4 regions of the Arthrobacter sp. TmtSoilC48 genome follow, and region 2 is predicted to be linked to each of the others. Evidence: riboswitches for the same ligand, from Rfam matches in the RefSeq annotation. Region 2 holds a riboswitch; each other region holds the start of a gene.
The links. A riboswitch is a leader RNA that binds a small molecule or an ion and turns the genes downstream of it on or off. The one in region 2 is predicted to bind cyclic di-AMP.

Region 1: linked by a shared signal. The riboswitch ahead of AC6I97_RS00275 (NlpC/P60 family protein) and the one ahead of AC6I97_RS19485 (C40 family peptidase) in region 2 are both predicted to bind cyclic di-AMP.
Region 3: linked by a shared signal. The riboswitch ahead of AC6I97_RS03965 (hypothetical protein) and the one ahead of AC6I97_RS19485 (C40 family peptidase) in region 2 are both predicted to bind cyclic di-AMP.
Region 4: linked by a shared signal. The riboswitch ahead of AC6I97_RS20445 (aggregation-promoting factor C-terminal-like domain-containing protein) and the one ahead of AC6I97_RS19485 (C40 family peptidase) in region 2 are both predicted to bind cyclic di-AMP.

The regions. Positions count from the first base shown of each region.
Region 1 covers NZ_AP046049.1:46,424-50,669, reverse strand. The annotation lists gene AC6I97_RS00285 (NCS2 family permease) at 1-1,183, opposite strand, end outside; gene AC6I97_RS00280 (copper resistance CopC family protein) at 1,297-1,920, shown strand; cyclic di-AMP (ydaO/yuaA leader) riboswitch at 2,094-2,262, shown strand; gene AC6I97_RS00275 (NlpC/P60 family protein) at 2,266-3,033, shown strand; gene AC6I97_RS00270 (NAD(P)/FAD-dependent oxidoreductase) at 3,216-3,908, opposite strand.
Region 2 covers NZ_AP046049.1:4,233,351-4,237,596, reverse strand. The annotation lists gene AC6I97_RS19495 (iron-dependent transcriptional repressor DtxR) at 1-157, shown strand, start outside; cyclic di-AMP (ydaO/yuaA leader) riboswitch at 357-586, shown strand; gene AC6I97_RS19490 (M23 family metallopeptidase) at 593-1,423, shown strand; cyclic di-AMP (ydaO/yuaA leader) riboswitch at 1,569-1,732, shown strand; gene AC6I97_RS19485 (C40 family peptidase) at 1,737-2,465, shown strand; gene AC6I97_RS19480 (NlpC/P60 family protein) at 2,564-3,316, shown strand; gene AC6I97_RS19475 (HNH endonuclease) at 3,644-4,144, shown strand; gene AC6I97_RS19470 (NTP transferase domain-containing protein) at 4,187-4,246, shown strand, end outside.
Region 3 covers NZ_AP046049.1:817,143-821,388, forward strand. The annotation lists gene AC6I97_RS03960 (AEC family transporter) at 80-1,000, shown strand; gene AC6I97_RS03965 (hypothetical protein) at 1,246-2,622, opposite strand; cyclic di-AMP (ydaO/yuaA leader) riboswitch at 2,625-2,775, opposite strand; gene AC6I97_RS03970 (hypothetical protein) at 2,905-3,138, opposite strand; gene AC6I97_RS03975 (ATP-dependent DNA ligase) at 3,186-4,246, shown strand, end outside.
Region 4 covers NZ_AP046049.1:4,454,020-4,458,265, reverse strand. The annotation lists gene AC6I97_RS20450 (glycoside hydrolase family 13 protein) at 1-326, shown strand, start outside; gene AC6I97_RS20445 (aggregation-promoting factor C-terminal-like domain-containing protein) at 547-1,359, opposite strand; cyclic di-AMP (ydaO/yuaA leader) riboswitch at 1,365-1,522, opposite strand; gene AC6I97_RS20440 (sensor histidine kinase) at 1,657-3,150, opposite strand; gene AC6I97_RS20435 (response regulator transcription factor) at 3,154-3,894, opposite strand.

The DNA of each region.
Region 1 (4,246 bases), 4.2 Mb from region 2:
CCACCACCACAAGCGCAGGAGCCACGGCTTCGAACGGGACCAGGTTGATGAGCGGCGTGAAGAACATGGCCACCAGGAAGAGCAGGCCCGTGACAATGGAGGCGAGACCGGTCCGGGCGCCCTCGCCAATGCCCGCGCCCGATTCAACGAAGATCTGGTTGGACGAAACGGAGGCACCGCCACCGACGATTGCGCCCAGGGCATCAACCTGCAGGACGCGGTCCACATTGGGAATGTTTCCGTGTTCGTCCACGGTTCCTGCCTCGTTGGCCAGGCCGACCATGGTGCCCATGGCGTCGAAGAAGATGCTGAGGAGGATCACGAAAGCCAACAGCGCAGCAGCCACGAAACCGAGGTGTTCAAAAGCTCCGAAGGGGTTGGCTTTGCCGATCAGGGAGAGGTCAGGGGCGCCCCATTCGGAAAGCGTCGGCGCAACCAGCGACCAGCCGCGGGGGTTGACGTTCTTACCGTCGAAGCTGGGACCAATGTGAAGCGTGAATTCGAGGATGGCGGCCAGGGCGGTGGACACCACGATGCCGATCAGGATTGCCCCGCGGACCTTTCGCACCACCAACGCAATGGTCAGGACCAGGCCGACAGCGAACACCAACGTCGGCCAGCCCATCAGCTTCCCATCCACGCCAAGGCCCAGCGGGACCGTGGTGCCGGCGGCATCCGGAATGCGGCGGACAAAACCAGCGTTGACCAGCCCGATCAAGGCGATGAACAGGCCAATGCCCACCACGATTGCCGTCTTGAGCGCTTCCGGGACGGCCCTGAAAACGGCGGTGCGGAATCCGGTGAGTACCAGGATGAGCATGGTGACACCCGAAAGCACCACCAGCCCCATCATGTCCGGCCAGGTCAGTTCCGGGTGGGAGGCAACCGTCACGGCGACGAATGCGTTCACTCCCAGGCCCGTTGCCACCGCGAAGGGGTGCTTCGCCCAGGCGCCCATGAGGATCGTGAGGATGCCCGCAACGAAGGCAGTGGTTGCCGCTACGGCCGTGAAGCCGAGCGATGCTCCCCTCGAGTCTGCCCCGGAGAGGATCAGCGGGTTCAGGACCACGATGTAGCTCATGGCGAAGAAGGTCGCGAAGCCGCCGCGGATTTCCCGCGAGTATGTGGACCCGCGCTCGGAGATCTTGAAGTAGCGGTCGATTGCAGAACCTTGTTTAAGCATGAAGGTCTCCGGGGATCGGGGGAGTTTGCTCTCAAATCCTATGCCCGCCAATGTGGGGTGCTGGAACGATTCGCCTAGTCTGTAAGGAAGCCAACACTAGGAGAAACCGCCCCATGCGTACCATCCGCCCGCTTCTGGCCGCCGTCGTAGCCGCTCTTGCTTTCGCTTGCGCGTTGCTGCTTGGAGCTGCTCCGGCCTCCGCGCACGACGTCGCCGAATCAACAACCCCGGCCAACGGTGCCAGGGTGGCTGAAGTGCCGGCGTCGGTATCCATCACGTTCAACAACCAGCCACTGGCCATCGGTTCCGGCGTGACCGTCACCGCCGGGGGCGAAAACTGGGCAGATGGCGCAGTGGAAATCATCGACAACAGGGCTGTCCAGAAGCTGCGTCAGGGCGCTCCAGCCGGCGAATACACCGTGGTGTGGCGCGTGGTCAGTTCAGACTCCCACCCGATCGAGGGAACCTTCAAGTTCACAGTTTCCGGGACAAGCACGACGACGGCGAGCGGCTCGGCAGGTGCCTCCGCCCCGGCTTCGGCGGCTGTTCCGACGGCGGGCACAGCGGCCCCCGGTACGGAAAATACTGAGCCGGCTCCGGCAGCTTCCCAGCCCTTCCCCTGGAGCATCGTTGGCCTCGCTGTGGTGGCGATCGGTCTCGTGATCTTCCTCGCTGTTACAGCCCGGAAGAAGCTAGCGGCCCCCAACGACCCGGATGGCGAAAATTCCCCGGAATAGCGGGGTTTTCTACATACTTGCGAAGATCTCGAAACGGTTACTGCGACACGCCAAAAACGAACTGCTCGTTACGTAAATGTGACTTTGCGGTGATCTTCCCGTAGGGTTGTACCTGTGCCTGTTCCACGTAACGGGCATTCCGGTCTGATTGCCTAGCTCTGCCGCAGTCCGGAATCCGTTCGCAGACAAACCTACGGCAGAGACGGGGAACCCATTTTGGCCCGCTTTCAGAGCGCGCCTTGGGGTGAAGTCACGAAGCTTCCGCTGCACAGCGGGGGATAGTGGCCGGGTGACTCCCATCCGAATCCGACAGCTAACCTCGCAGGCATCGGGAGAGGCTCTTTCATGTCTTCACGCATTCTTCGCGGCCGTCGTAAGGCGGACAGCGTACGTCCTAATCCGTTCATCTCCATCTCCAAGGCTGTTGCCAGCAACGCCTCCGGCGCAGGTCGCCAAGCCGCTGTCATCGCAGCAGCTTCAGGCCTGGTCCTCACGGGCTCCATCGCTGCCCACGCAGCAGAGACCCCTGTTCAGCGCGACTCCAGCCCCGCTACTGTCGCCGAGACCGTTACCGAGGGTCCCACCAAGGTTGTTACGGCCGCATCGACGGCCACCATCAACTTCGAGCGCCCCGCGGTTGCTTCCGTAGCGGCTCCCGTCATTGAAAAGCCGGCTCCTGTTGCTCCGGCTCCGGCGGCCAAGAAGGCGCCCGCAGCGGCTACCGTCCAGGCCGCTGCAACTACTACGGCTACCGCCCCAGTGGCATCCGCGCCTGCTGCAGCTCCGGCTGTTGGTGGCATCAACGCTGCCATGGTCGCCTCGGCTTACGCCCAGATCGGCATCATGCAGGATTGCACCGCGATGGTGGAACGGGCCCTCGGCTCTGCCGGCATCCCGGTTGGCGACCTCGCACCCATGCAGTTCCTGAACTACGGCAAGGTTGTCAGCGACCCCCAGCCCGGTGACATGATCGTCCAGTCCGGCCACGTAGCCATCTACATCGGCAACGGCCAGGCCATCAGCGGTGGCATCAACGGCAACCAGACGGGCATCCACCCGATCAGCTGGCTCACCGCAACCGGCCCCATCACGTACGTACGCGCTGGCGCCTAAGCTTCACGCTCCAACTCAAAGGCCGGTGCTTTCGAGGACAAATGTCTTCGGAGGCGCCGGCCTTTTGGGTTAATTTTTGTTCTTTTTAGGAACATGCTTTGGTTGGCTCGATCGTTTCAAGGCCAGGGTTCTCCGCCAGGTTTCTACGCGCAGGGTTCCAGGTAAAGGCTCCAGGCCAGGTTCTAGGCGAGGGCGATGCCCGGCCCGGCGGGGAGGGCCACCTTGGATGAGATCGCTTGCCCCACTGCCTTGGCTTGCCGTAGTACTTCCTTGGGCGTGGGTGTAATAAGTTCCCCAACGCCCACCAAGTGCATCCCGACTGCACGCATGGCTGCCACGAAGTTCTGGCCTATGGCGATTCCCAGATCGGCAAGCATTCGGCGCAGCTGGCTCTGGGCGCAGCGCGTCACCACGATGTGGTCTGCCAGGAGAACCCCGCTGGCTGTATGCACGGCCCATTGACGTGGGGTGGATTCGAGGGGGCCATAGACGCTCATCCCAGCCCTCAGGCTGCCCGTGGTCAGGCTTGCAACGGGTCCGTATCCAAGCTGCAACGACGAGTCGCCGCCCAGGAAGTCCAGCCGAACAGCGCGTGTGGTGGTGCGGACATCCAAGTGATGGCTGGCGGCGTAATTGCGCAAATGGCGCAGGATCTCGTTGCGCTCCTGCATTGCCGCGGGATCTGCTGCGTCGCAGCGCTGGAGCATTCCCGTGTGGACCGCTGGTCCGGTGGTCGATAAAGAACCAAAGCCATCCAGCACGATGGAACCGACGCCGTAGCGGCTGAGCTCGCTGGCAACAGCCAGGCCGGAGAGGCCGGTGCCGATCACCACGGTGGTAGTCCGTTCCGTGACGGAATCAGGAGTGAGTGACACTGCTTGGGTTCCTCCTTGACGTGTGTGCCTTTCGGCAGCGCGCTGGATCGCGTCCGAGTTCCCCAAGCGGCCGCAAATAAATGGCCGGGTTGTGTCCTGGGACACCTTTGCCGGCCATTCGGTGACTCGAACACTACCGAACTTTTTCTGCCATGGATAGCCTCGGCGACAGCGTGTTTTGGATGTTCATCCGCAGCGCAACCCGGCGCGTGGTGAGCGTGCCGGAAACCGAGCCCGGACCGTTATCCACATAGCCCAAAGTCGCCTTGATTCGGCATTGCCAACCGAGAATAGTGGGCATTGGAAGGAGAACCCCGAGGGTTTCTTCGGCCCCGGCT
Region 2 (4,246 bases):
GCTCCTCACCCAGCTCGATGAAGGCGGAATTCGTCCTGGCGCAACCGTCTCCTTGGAACGGGTGGGGGAGTACATCTCCGTCCGCGTTCCGGGCATTGAAGGAGCACTGGAGCTGCCTCCCGAGGTCGCTGCGCACGTCTTCGTCGCCGTCAGCTGACTCTGACTTGCCCTGACCACGGGAGTGTCGGATCTCACTTTGTGGTGGTTGGCGCGCGTATGACCTGCGGCTTTCCGCGACTGATGATATGGAGCACCCGCAACACGGTCGTTTTGGAAAGATAACGAATTTATTACTGCGGGCTTTAATCACCTATAGTTATCTACTAGCGCCGATACCAAAGCGTTACCTGATCTGGAGCCGAGCTCTGCCAGCAGATCAGGTGTGTCATCAACTACTGGCAGAGGCGGGGGAACCACAAGCGGCTGCCTAAAGAAGCAGCCTTGGGGTGAAGTCCGCAGCAGAAGTGCCTACTAACGCAAGTCCTTCCGGGGATACCTGTGTGCCGTTTGCGCTTCGTGCGGACCGGGTCTTTGAACTCTCTGACCCGAATCCGACAGCTAACTTCGCAGGCTTTCCAGAGAGGAACAGAGTTTGACATCGCAGAACGTCAGGGGCCGTCGCCGTGCGTCCGGCCCCACTGCTGAGCTGCGGCCAGCCCGCGCCGCAATGGAGATCCGGCCACGCGACACCCCGCGTCAGGTGCGCCGCCGTAAGAGCCCGTTGCGCCAGGTAGCCGACTTCGCGTCAGCCAGTGGTGTAGGGCAGAAGGCCGGTGTCGCGCTTGCAGCCACCGGACTTGCCCTGACTGTAGGTCTGCCTGCCACAAGCCCCGTCATGGCCACGTCGGAATCGGGCCAGACCGAGGCGGCGCTCTCCGTGCCCGGTGGCAGCCAGCCCGAAGTTTCTGCAGCAGCCTCTGCCAAAATCGATTTCAGTCGTGCCGCAGTGGCCACCGCCGCTGACCCGGACGGCAAGCTCAAGCAGCTGTTGAGCGCCCAGTCAGCGGGGAGCATTCAGCGTGCTTCCTCACTTGGCACCTTGGGAAGTCCTCTGGACAAGCTGGTCACGGCATCGCCGTTTGGCTACCGCGTCAGCCCCCTTACCGGCGGCACCGGTGACTTCCACCGTGGCCAGGACTTCGTGGCCCAGTGCGGAACCGCCGTCCACGCCGCCGCTGCAGGCAAGGTCACGTTCGCCGGGTGGCATGAGTACGGCGGAGGCAATCGCGTTGTGATTGATCACGGCAACGGCCTTGAGACCACGTACAACCACCTGTCGTCCTTCAACGTCAAGGTGGGGCAGACTGTCAGCCGCGGCGATACCGTCGCGCTGAGTGGCACCACAGGAGCATCTACCGGCTGCCACCTCCACTTCGAGGTCCAGGTAAACGGCGAAGTCGTAGATCCCATGGGCTGGCTCTGAGCAATTTGATGGTTGTCTCTCGCATCCATGACACGCCCCGTGACCTGAATGTGACATTCACGAACATCTGTTGTACCGTCTAAAGCGCATCGGCTTTTTAGGGGGCCGGTGCACTTGAGTGGATTGCCTAGCTCTGCCACCACTCGAGGTCCGTTCGCAAAAATCGTCTGGCAGGGGCGGGGGAACCAATTTTGGTCTTCGAGTCAGAAGACCTTGGGGTTAAGTCGCAGAAGCTTCCTTGAAGCCGCGCGGCCGGATGACTCCCATCCGAATCCGACAGCTCACCTCGCAGGCATTGGGAGAGGCTACCTTCGTGTCATCACGCACTACCCCTGCGCGCCATCGCGCCGAATTGGTTCGCACGAACCCGTTGAACACCCTTTCCAAGGCTGTCTCAACCAATGCAGGCACCGTAGGCCGCCAAGCCGCCGTTCTGGCCGCAGCCTCGGGGCTCGTTCTCAGTGTTGGACTCCCGGCCCAGGCCGCTGACACCGACGTTTCGAAGTCGGAATCTTCCAGCACCCAGCAGTTGGTCGCCACCGCAGTTGTTACCGCGGAGCCCACCGCAACGGTTTCCTTCGAAAGCCCCGTTGTGGTCACCAAGGAAGCTCCCAAGGTTCAGCGGGCCTCCCAGCGCACGTCGACCGAAGACCAAGCGAACAGCACCCTCGGTGCCCTGTCCTCCAAGGCCAAGGATGCTGCTTCAAGCGCGGCAGCCTCCGGACTTGCAGCAATTGCCTACACCGGCATCGGCCACCCCTACGTTTGGGGCGGCACTTCCCCCAACGGCTGGGACTGCTCCGGATTTACCCAGTGGGTTTACGCCCAGGCCGGCATCAGCATCCCCCGCGTCAATGCCTGGACGATCATGACCCCCACCAGCACCCCTGCCCCTGGCGACCTCGTCGTTCAGAACGGCGGAGCCCACGTGGGCATCTACGTCGGCAACGGCATGATGATCAGCGCTTTGAACCCCAGCCAGGGCACGCTCCTGCACTCCGTGGCCTCCACCGGCACATCCTCGTTCTACACCCTCCGCTAGGAAATCCCATTCGGGGTAAGCCAGCATGCCCCCCAAGTGCTGGCAGCCCATAACCCGCGTGCGGTCCCAGCGTGCGCGGCTACGAAAAGAGAGTAATCATGACCAGTGCAAACAAGGTTGCACGGCATAGAGCTGAGGCCCCCAAGACCAGCTCACTTGCCGTCATTGCCAAGGCTGTCAGCGACAACGCCGGTGGCGTTGGCCGTCAGGCAGCAGTGATCGCAGCTGCGTCGGGCCTTGTCCTGACCAGCGGAGTTGCTGCCAATGCTGCGGACACCAACGTTCAGCGGGAATCTACGTCTGCTTCCACCCTTGACGTGCAGTCGGTTGCCCAGGCCACCATTGCTGCTGATTCCAGCGTTGCCATCTCCTATGAGCGCCCTGTGGTCAAGACTGAGGAAGCCCCGGCTCCCGTCGTCCAGAAGGCGACCGCCAAGGAAGCTCCGGCTGCCGGTGGCACCGCAACTTTGGCGGTCAACGCTGACGCGTCCGCAGCCAAGGCGCCCGCTGCATCCAGCGGCCTCGGTGCAGCTATCGCTGCAGCGGCCTACGCACAGCTCGGCGTCACACAGGACTGCACCATGCTGGTGACCAACTCGCTGGCCGCGGTCGGTATTCACTTCCACGACTGGCCGGCCGGCTACCTCTCCCTCGGCCGCACGGTCAGTGCAGCTGAAGCCCAGCCTGGCGATCTCGCTTACTACGCCAACGGCGGCTATGGCGGAATGGCACACATCGCTGTTTACGTCGGCAACGGCATGGCAGTCCACGGTGGATGGAACGGATCCACCACGGCACTGTTCAGCGTGAACGTTGGCTCCGGCCCCGTTTTCATCCGCGTCAACGGCTGATCACTTACTTCACGGAACACCCCGCAGGCTCAGGTCGGCGGGGTGTTCTGCTTTAATCACCGGTTTTCGTGGCAGCCAGAGAAGCGGGCTGCCGACACCCAAATCCGGGGGGGCGCAAGTCCGATTCCGTGGCCTCAGGGAATGTGCGCGTCCTCTGCAAGGTGTCCCGCGCATGAATTTTCGCCAACACCACAGCCGAAACGACAGAAAAATTCGTTGATACGGCATACAAGTGCTTACCCTTGTGTTGTCGATCCACAGCCCGTACAAGCAGAGGGCAGCCGGCCCTCGTGCCCCTGACGGGTGCGGCCGTGAAGAGGTACGTGCATGCGCACACTCGTTCTGAATGCTGGATATGAACCGCTGGCGGTAGTAACCTTCCGCCGGGCGCTGGTCCTTGTGCTGACTGGAAAAGCTAGCGTAGTGGCCGAAGGCGACGAGCCTGTCGTCGGGCCACAGGAGATTCTCGGACGACCATCCGTGATCCTTCTTAATCGCTACATCCGGCCCCGGTACAACAGGATCACCGCCGTGAGCCGCCGCGGGGTACTCCGCCGCGACGGCCATCGCTGCGCCTACTGCGGGAAAACAGCCCACACCATAGACCACGTCCACCCCAAATCCAGGGGCGGCGCGGATTCCTGGGAAAACCTGGTTGCGGCGTGTTTGAAATGCAACAACGCCAAGAGTGACCACACGCTCGCCGAGATGGGTTGGAAACTTCGTTTCAAACCCGGCGTGCCCACAGGAACCATGTGGCAGATCAAAGAACTCGAGAAACCTGCGCCGGACTGGGACCCGTTCCTGTTGCCGGAATCCGCCGCCTGATCGATTTCTGTTGCCCTCCCGCCGTCCGGGTACTCTGGGCGGATGGAGTTCAACGCTGTGATTCTGGCGGGTGGCAGGGCCACCCGCCTCGGTGGCGTGCCC
Region 3 (4,246 bases), 3.4 Mb from region 2:
CGGAACGGCCGGAATTGGACAGTCATTCAGGCGTCGCTTACGCTGAGAAAACGGTTTCTGACCAATTCTTAGGAGCACTGTGGGCGGCGTTGTGTCGGGGATCCTCATCGTCGCCTCGGTCATCGCGGTGGGTTACTTCGCCGCCCGCTACAAAGTGCTGGCCCCGGATGTACAAAGCGCACTGACCCGGACGGCTTTCTACATCACCAATCCTGCACTGCTGTTCACGGTGGTAGGTGGAAGTGACATTCGTGCCGCCCTCGGCGTCGACGCCCCTCTTGCGCTCCTGTCGGCAACCGTCGTAGGCCTTCTCTATTGTTTGCTGAGCTTCCTGTTCTTCCGGCGGCCGGTCGCGGAAACGGCGGTTGGTGCCATGGCAAGCAGTTATGCCAACGCGAACAACATCGGCATTCCTGTTTCGTTGTATGCAGTGGGCACGGCGCAGCACGTTGCTCCAGTCCTTCTGGTTCAACTCCTGATCATGGCGCCCTTCTACCTCAGCGTCCTGGGCGTGGCAGGCGGCACGAGAATCTCGTGGAAACGGATGCTGTTGCAGCCTTTCTCCAATCCCATGATTATCGCCTCGGGCCTGGGGGTGGTGATGGCCCTGACGGGGTGGGAGGCTCCGGAGCTCGTTCAGAGACCCATCGATATGCTGGCCGGCGCGGCCGTCCCCATGGTTCTGCTGGCTTTTGGCATGTCGCTGGCTGGCAAGGCGCCTCTCCAAAAGGGCGATGGCCGCGTGGAGACCGTAGTTGCTACCACGTTGAAGGTGGCTGGCATGCCAGTGGTGGTCTGGGCGCTGGGGCGCTTCGTGTTCGGCTTGGAGGGTCAGCACCTCTTGGCCAGCGTCATCATGGCCGCACTGCCAACCGCACAGAACGTCTTCCTTTTCGCTTCTCCCTACGGACGCGGGATGACAATGGCCCGGGATGTCATCCTCTGTACAACGGTCCTGTGCATCGGGGCGTTGGTTATGGTTGCGTGGCTGCTTGGATAGAAGCGATCGAGGCCGGGAAAAAGCGACACACGAAACAAAAGAGGCAGGCACCCGGGTGGAGCAGTTCAGGGTCGGGTGCCCGCCTCGTCTTGTTGTCTTGATTCTGGTTGCTGTGATTCCTTAGGCCCGGCGCAACCGTTGGCAGCTCCAGCGGCCCATCCGATTGCGGAAGGTGGCAGTGCGGCTGCTGCTGCAGTACCGGCCATGCCATCCGACGTGCGCGCTGGTCCTGGGAAGCCGCGTGCTCATTTCAAGATCCCTGTGGCGCCGTCAAGTATGCCGTCCAGGTCCAGGGGTGAATCGCTGGACGGTGTGGTGGTGCTGGGACTGCCGGTCGGCTTTGGCTTTGGCGCCGGAGCCTGTGTTGGAGTTGGTGCCGGAGTGCCGGTGGGGGTCGGCGTCGTCGTGGCAGGTGGGGTGGTGACCGTGTCCGACGGAACCGGGCTCGGGGCCGGCTGGGTTGGAACAGGAGTTGTCACGCCCGGGACGGGAACAACAGCCGACGGGACTGCCGAAGGCACCCAAACAGGATCCGCGAGTGACACTTGCGGAGTCGGAAGGGACGACGACGGCGCCTGGTCGGGTGCCTCTCCTGACGACTGCGTTGCTACGGTTGCCGGCTTTCCGGCCTCGCTGGTGGCCGACGACGCGGAGGCGCTGGCGGAGGACGAGCTGGGTGCAGGGGTAGCCGAAGTTGACTGCCTGCTGTCGCTACCCGTCTTTGCGCCGCTTGCTTCCTGGGCCGGCGTTTCCTGCCCGAAGAAGGGAAGCTCGAAGGCCTGGCTCATGGTGCCAACGGTCAATACCAAGCCCAAGGCCCCAGCGACGACTGCCATGCGCTGGCCCATTGTTTTGACCGAGGCGGCCTTGGTGAGCACGGCGTGCGGTTCGGGGCTGAAGGATGACCCGCCCAGGGATGAAGCTCCCAGTGATGAAGCTCCGAAGGCAGGGGCGCCGCCAGCCGGGGTTTCGCCAGCAGTTGCCGCCTTACGGGCCGTACCGCTCCCCGATTCCTGGGCGCGAAGGGCTTTCCGGCTTGCGAGACCAGAGGCGGCGGTCGCGGCTGCGGCAAGCTGTGCGGGGCTCTTAGCCGGAACGATCGGGATGGCAGCGGTGGCAGGTTCGGGATTCGCTGCGACCGGTTCGGGCGCGACCGGTTCGGCCGCCTGAACGATCGGGATGGCAGCGGTGGCAGGTTCGGGATTCGCTGCGGGTTCGGGCGCGACCGGTTCGGCCGCCTGAACAGCTGGAATCGCAGCAGTTGCCGGCTCCAGGGGAACAGGGTCCGCCGGAGCAGAGTCCGCTGTTGCAGAATCCGCTGGTGCTGTTTCTGCTGGAGCAGTTTCAGTGGGGACTGTCTCAGCAGAAATAGCTGCCTGGGCTGCCCGTTCACGCTCTGCCGCCCGAGCGGCCGCGCGCGTAATGGGTGCCGCAGTTTGGGGATTGGAAGCAGAGGCGGGAATAGAAGCAGTGGCGGGTTCCGGCGTCGTGCCTGCTAAACCTGCTTCTGCTTCCGGCGTGCTGGTGGAGGATCCGCTGGGTTGGGCCCGACGGCGTCCGGTTGGCTGGGTACGCTCGCGCGCTATTTGGGCGCGGCGCGGCTGATCCATGGTTGGGGACATGGTGGTTGCCTCTCAACGCCTGCGAGGTTAGCTGTCGGGTTCGGACGAGGCCGTCCGGCCGCACATGGCGGCTTCACCCCAAGGGCCTAGGGAAAATCAGGCCCGGGAACTCTGGGTCCCCCGTCTCTGCCGCGGGTCTGGCGGATTCCGGTTTGCGGCAGAGCTCGGCGTCAACCCGGAAGCGGCCCAGCGGAGATGAGGGTCGCTCTTCGACGGTACATGAGCGGCATAGCAAAGTCACATTAATGTAACGGGCGGGACGCCTTCCGGCTCGAAGGCCCGTTAGGACTTAGGCTCCGGGGCCGGAGCCGGGGCTGGCAGCTCGTACTGGATCCTTTGGACTTGGTGTGCGTAATGGGTCTCGGGTCGGAAAATTTCGTCGGCCACACCAAGCATCCCACCCGTGGCGCCGCGCCGGACTTTACCCTTGCTGTTCTGGCGCAAGACCCAGAACCAAAGGGCCGCAATGAGGGCAGGTGCTGCCAGCACTGCCACTAGTACGGCCAAGATATCCATGGCCCAAGACTAGCTTCCGCCGCGGGCGGCAGGTAGAACATAGTCGTATGGACCTCCCAGTGATGCCGCCCATTTCGCCCATGCTTGCCAAGTCTGTTCCTTCGATCCCTGATGTGGGTCATTTTGAGCCAAAGTGGGACGGGTTCAGGACCATCGTTTTCAAAGATGGTGATGAGATCATCCTGGGTAGCCGAAACGAACGTCCTATGACACGGTATTTCCCTGAGCTGGTGGAAGCCCTTCGGAAGAATCTCCCGGACAAATGCGTGATCGACGGCGAGATTGTCCTCATAGCTGGGAACAGGCTCGACTTCGAGGGCCTTCAGCAGCGCATCCATCCCGCCGACAGCCGTGTGCGGATGCTGGCCGGGAGCACCCCGTCCTCCTTCATCGGATTCGACATCCTCGCGCTGGGAGACGAGAACCTCATGGACAAGCCGTTTTCCGAGCGTCGAGCAGCTTTGGAGCGGGCACTGTCCAAGGCTGAGGCGCCCGTTTACGTAACACCGGCGGTGACGGAACTTGACCAAGCACAGGAGTGGTTCGTGCAGCTCGAAGGCGCCGGGCTTGACGGCATACTTTCCAAACCGCTCGAGGAGACATACCAACCGAATAAGCGCGTCATGTTCAAAACCAAGCATGAACGGACCGCGGACTGCGTGGTGGCCGGATTCCGCTGGCATAAAACGGGAAAGGTTGTCGGGTCGATGCTGCTTGGGCTGTATAACGACGCCGGCCAGCTGCAGCACGTTGGGGTGGTGGCTTCATTTCCCATGGCCAAGCGCGAAAGCCTGGTGGCTGAACTTGAGCCATACCAGACGGAGTTCAGCGAACATCCTTGGGGTCAGTGGGCCGACCAAGGAGATGCCGCCGCTACTGGTTCCCGGATGCCGGGCGCGCAAAGCCGGTGGAGCGGCGGCAAGGACTTCTCCTTTGTTCCCCTTCGGCCCGAGCTCGTCATCGAGGTTGCGTATGACTACATGGAAGGCGACCGGTTCCGGCACACCACCCAGTTTCGTCGATGGCGGCCGGACCGGACTCCGGAGAGCTGTACGTATTCCCAGCTGGAGGAGCCAGCTGATTATGACCTCGGGGAGATACTGAGGCT
Region 4 (4,246 bases), 220 kb from region 2:
TCGGGTTGCGCCACTCCGATATTGTGATCTCGCACGGCGACTTCAGGATGCTCTTGCCCTTCGACCGGAATGTCTATGCTTTCATGCGTTCCCTGGACGGAGTGGAGATGCTTGTCCTCGGCAACTTCTCAGATCGCGAAGTAGAAGTGGACATCGATGACGCTTCCTGGGCTTCTGCGGATCAGGTGCTTGGCAACTATGCCACTGAAGCATCGCTGATGATGCGCCCTTGGGAATTGAAAGTGTTCCGTCGCTTGCAGCCTCCTGTGGCTGCCATCTCGAATCAGCTATCCGTCCTTGACGAAACCGGGGGTCGACCAGAATGACGGGAGGTCGCTGATGTGTGGACCAGAACGCTCGCTCTGTGATCACCTGGCTCCGGCGTCAAAGAACCAGGCTTCGGCCTTGGTGCGGCGAAAACCGCCCCGCCTCCCGCCCGGGCGCATCAGTAGATCACTGCTGCGAACGGCGGAAAGCGGGGCGGCAATCGGGCCCTGCATGGTTTGAGCCCGCTGGGGTGGGCTCAAGCCCGCTTATTGAGTTGGCTTAGTACCAGTTGTTGGCCAAGTGGAAGGCAAGGGCCGCCGAGGGGGAACCGTAGCGTTCCTTGATGTAGTTCAGGCCCCACTTGATCTGGGTCTGGTAGTTGGTCAGCCAGTCATCGCCTGCGGTTGCCATCTTCGAAGCGGGCAATGATTGCACGATTCCGTAGGCACCACTGGAGGTGTTGGTCGCGGTGGTCCGCCAGTTGGATTCCTTCTCCCACAGTGTGTTCAGGGCAGTCATTTCGCCCGGACCCCAGCCGTAGTTGGCGAGGATGCTGGCGGCGTATGCCTTGGCAGCGGCGGGATCGTCCACGGCCTTGGGAGTGGCGGCTGCGGCTGCGGCTGCAGCAGCGGCGGCATCGGCAGCCTGCTTGGCGGCTGCATCAGCGGCAGCCTTTTCGGCGGCGGCCTGTGCGGCAGCTGCCTGGTCGGCGGCGGCTTTCTCGGCCGCAGCTTTTTCGGCGGCGGCTTGTGCCGCAGCTGCCTGGTCTGCAGCGGCCCTGTCTGCAGCGCCCTTCTTGGCAGCAGCATCCAAGGACGCCGAGATTTCAGCTGTTTTGTTGCTGGCCTGGGCGGTAGCCTGCGTCTCGGACGCCCGGCTCGTTTCGGGGAGATTGAATGCGGCGTTTGCGGCCTGGCCAAGCGATGCGACGCCCAATGCTGCGGCAACGACTCCTGCAACAACAGACATTCGTTGCCCGGTCTTGCCGCGGCGTGCAGCGTTCTTCAGAACGGTTTGCGACTTCGTCAGGGGAGCGTTGTGTTCGTCACGGTGACGCGCGGAAGGGCGCGTCTGATCGTTGAGTTCAGACATGTGTGATTACCTCTCAGCGCCTGCGGAGTTAGCTGTCGGGTTCGGATGAGGTCATCCGGCCGCGCGCGTGGCTGCGGCTTCACCCCAAGGGCAAGGAAAGTACTGTGCCCGGAGACTCTGGGTCCCCCGTCTCTGCCTCGAATGAGAACGGAACTCCGGGAAGTGGCAGAGCTCGGCGCATCCCGGGTGTGGGCCAGTTAGGGGCGACCCACCCTTTCGAAGGTACAGGAGGTTTCGGCTTAAGTCACATTTGGGTAACAGAGATCACGTTCACGGCGAGTCATGTTGCCCGATTCGTTATATGCGTTCGTTCAAAGCTGCGGGGAGTCGGAGAGTGAACTCCGTGCGTCCCGGCTGGGACGTTACTTCCACGCTGCCGCCATGCGCCTGGACGATGGATTCGACGATTGACAAGCCCAATCCGGAGGTCCCTTCCGACCCCGATCTCGCCGCGTCAGCCCGGGCAAAACGCGAGAAGATTCGCCCCTGGAAAGCAGTCGGAATACCAGGCCCGTTGTCCGTGACTGTGACCACCGCGCTACCGTCGGCGGAAAGCATGACGCCTGTGACCACCGTGGTACCTGGATCGGTGTGCTTGCGGGCGTTGGACAGCAGATTGGCCAGCACCTGATGCAGCTGGGTTGCGTCCCCGCGCACCGTAATGGGCTCGTCAGGGAGTTGGAGCTTCCAGATGTGGTCCGGTGCCATCACCTTTTCGTCGCTGACTGTCTCGATCACCAGCTGCGTCAGATCAACATCCGTGACCTTCAACGGCTGGCCTTCGTCCAGGCGCGCCAACAACAACAGGTCCTCCACAAGCGTGGTCATCCGTTCCGACTGGCTCTGGACCCGCGCCAGCGACTTCCTGCCGTCCTCCGTGAAGTTCTCCGTCATACGAAGCAGCTCGGTGTATCCACGGATGGCGGTCAGCGGTGTCCGAAGTTCGTGGGAGGCATCGGCAACGAACTGCCGGACCTTGGTTTCGCTCTCCTGACGGGCTTCCAGGGCCCTGGAAACGTTGTTGAGCATTTGGTTCAAAGCGTGGCCCACGCTGCCAACTTCAGTTCCAGGATGAGCGGCCGACGGCGGTACGCGCACCGCGAGTGCCACCTCACCGGCGTCGAGGGGAAGGCGCGATACTTTCGTTGCAACCTCCGAGAGTTGCTCCAGTGGCCGCATGGTCCGGCGGATGATGACGGTGCCGGCGAGGCCGATCAGCACCAGGCCGCCAAGTGAAACAAACACCATGGTCCATACCAGCGAGGCCTCGGCATTTTGCTTGTCAGCCAACGGCAGGCCTGTCGCAATCACATCGCCGTAGTTGGTCTCAACTGCCACCAGCCGATAGTCGCCGTTGGACAATGAACGGTCTACGGGCCGGTTGTCGCGGGGGAGCGAGAGCAGGACCTGCTTGTCTTCTGCCGAGAGTGCGACCCGGCGACCGTTTGCGTTGAGGAAGCCCGAGTTGATGACCGTGGAACCATCGATCCTCGCGTTAAGTGTCCCGGCGCCCTGGCCACGGGCCTCAAGGGGATCCGGCCGACCGCTGGAGGGAAAGTTCGACGGCGGTCTGCCGAAGTCATTCGCGCGGCCTGACGCCTGCTCCAACTGCTTGTCGAGCTGTTTGTTGAAGTACATGTCCATGGAGGCGTAACTAACCACTCCAACTGCACCGCAAATCGCCACCAGCAATGCCATCGCCACCAGGACCAACCGCGTGCGCAGATGCCAGGTGGAGGGATTGAGCCAGTTCCGCTGGGTCTTACGGGCTACTCCGGAAGAGGTGGACAAGATTCAGTCCGCAGGCTTGATGACGTAGCCAGCGCCACGGATGGTGTGGATCATTGGCGGGTGGTTGGCTTCGATTTTCTTGCGCAGGTAGGAAATGTACAGTTCCACGATGTTGGCCTGCCCGCCGAAGTCATAGTCCCAGACGCGGTCAAGGATCTGTGCCTTGCTGACCACCCGCTTGGGGTTCTCCATGAGATAACGAAGAAGCTCAAACTGCGTTGCCGTGAGCTGGATGTCCTCGCCGGCGCGCGAAACCTCCCGTGTGTCCACGTTGAGGGTGAGATCACCCACCACCAGTTCCGCTGTATCCATGGCCGCAACGCCCGAGCGTTGTACGAGACGGTGCAGGCGCAGGAGAACCTCCTCCATGCTGAAGGGCTTGGTGACGTAGTCGTCCCCGCCGGCGGCCAGGCCAACGATGCGGTCCTGGACAGCGTCCTTGGCCGTGAGGAACAGTGCGGGCACTTCCGGCGCGAAGGCGCGGATCCGGTTGAGGACCTCGACGCCGTCGAATCCTGGAAGCATCACGTCCAGCACCAGCACGTCGGGGCGGAAGTCCTTGGCAAGCTTCACAGCTTCCGGTCCGTCGGCTGCCACCGCTACGGACCAGCCTGCCATGCGGAGGCCCATGCTCATGAGCTCAGCGAGACTCGGTTCGTCGTCCACCACCAAGGCTCGGATGGGGGAGCCGTCCGGGTGGGAAAGCTGGGGAAGGTTGTTCGTCATGGAGTGCGGGGATGCCATGTGACAACTCTCCATTCTGCTGGTTTGCCGAAGCTTTGCCGGTCCTGTGAGGATGCTGTGAGGTCAACACTAGCCACGTGGGAGTTCATTGGTAGGCGTTGCGGGAGTGCGGCAGTGAATACTCGCCTTCTACGGCTTGTAGCAGATTTTGAGGGAAAAATTCGAGCTTGGAGCAGGTTGCGATTGGACAGCAAGTGTTTCAGATCTTGAGATTCCGTCCTTTTGCCCCTCATGGGAATCAGGGAGGTCATCATGCACCATCTGCCGAAGAAAATTCATGATAAGCCGAATATTTCTCACCGAGACCGAATGAAATGACGTTCATTTTCCGCGACGGAAGAATTGTGATCTG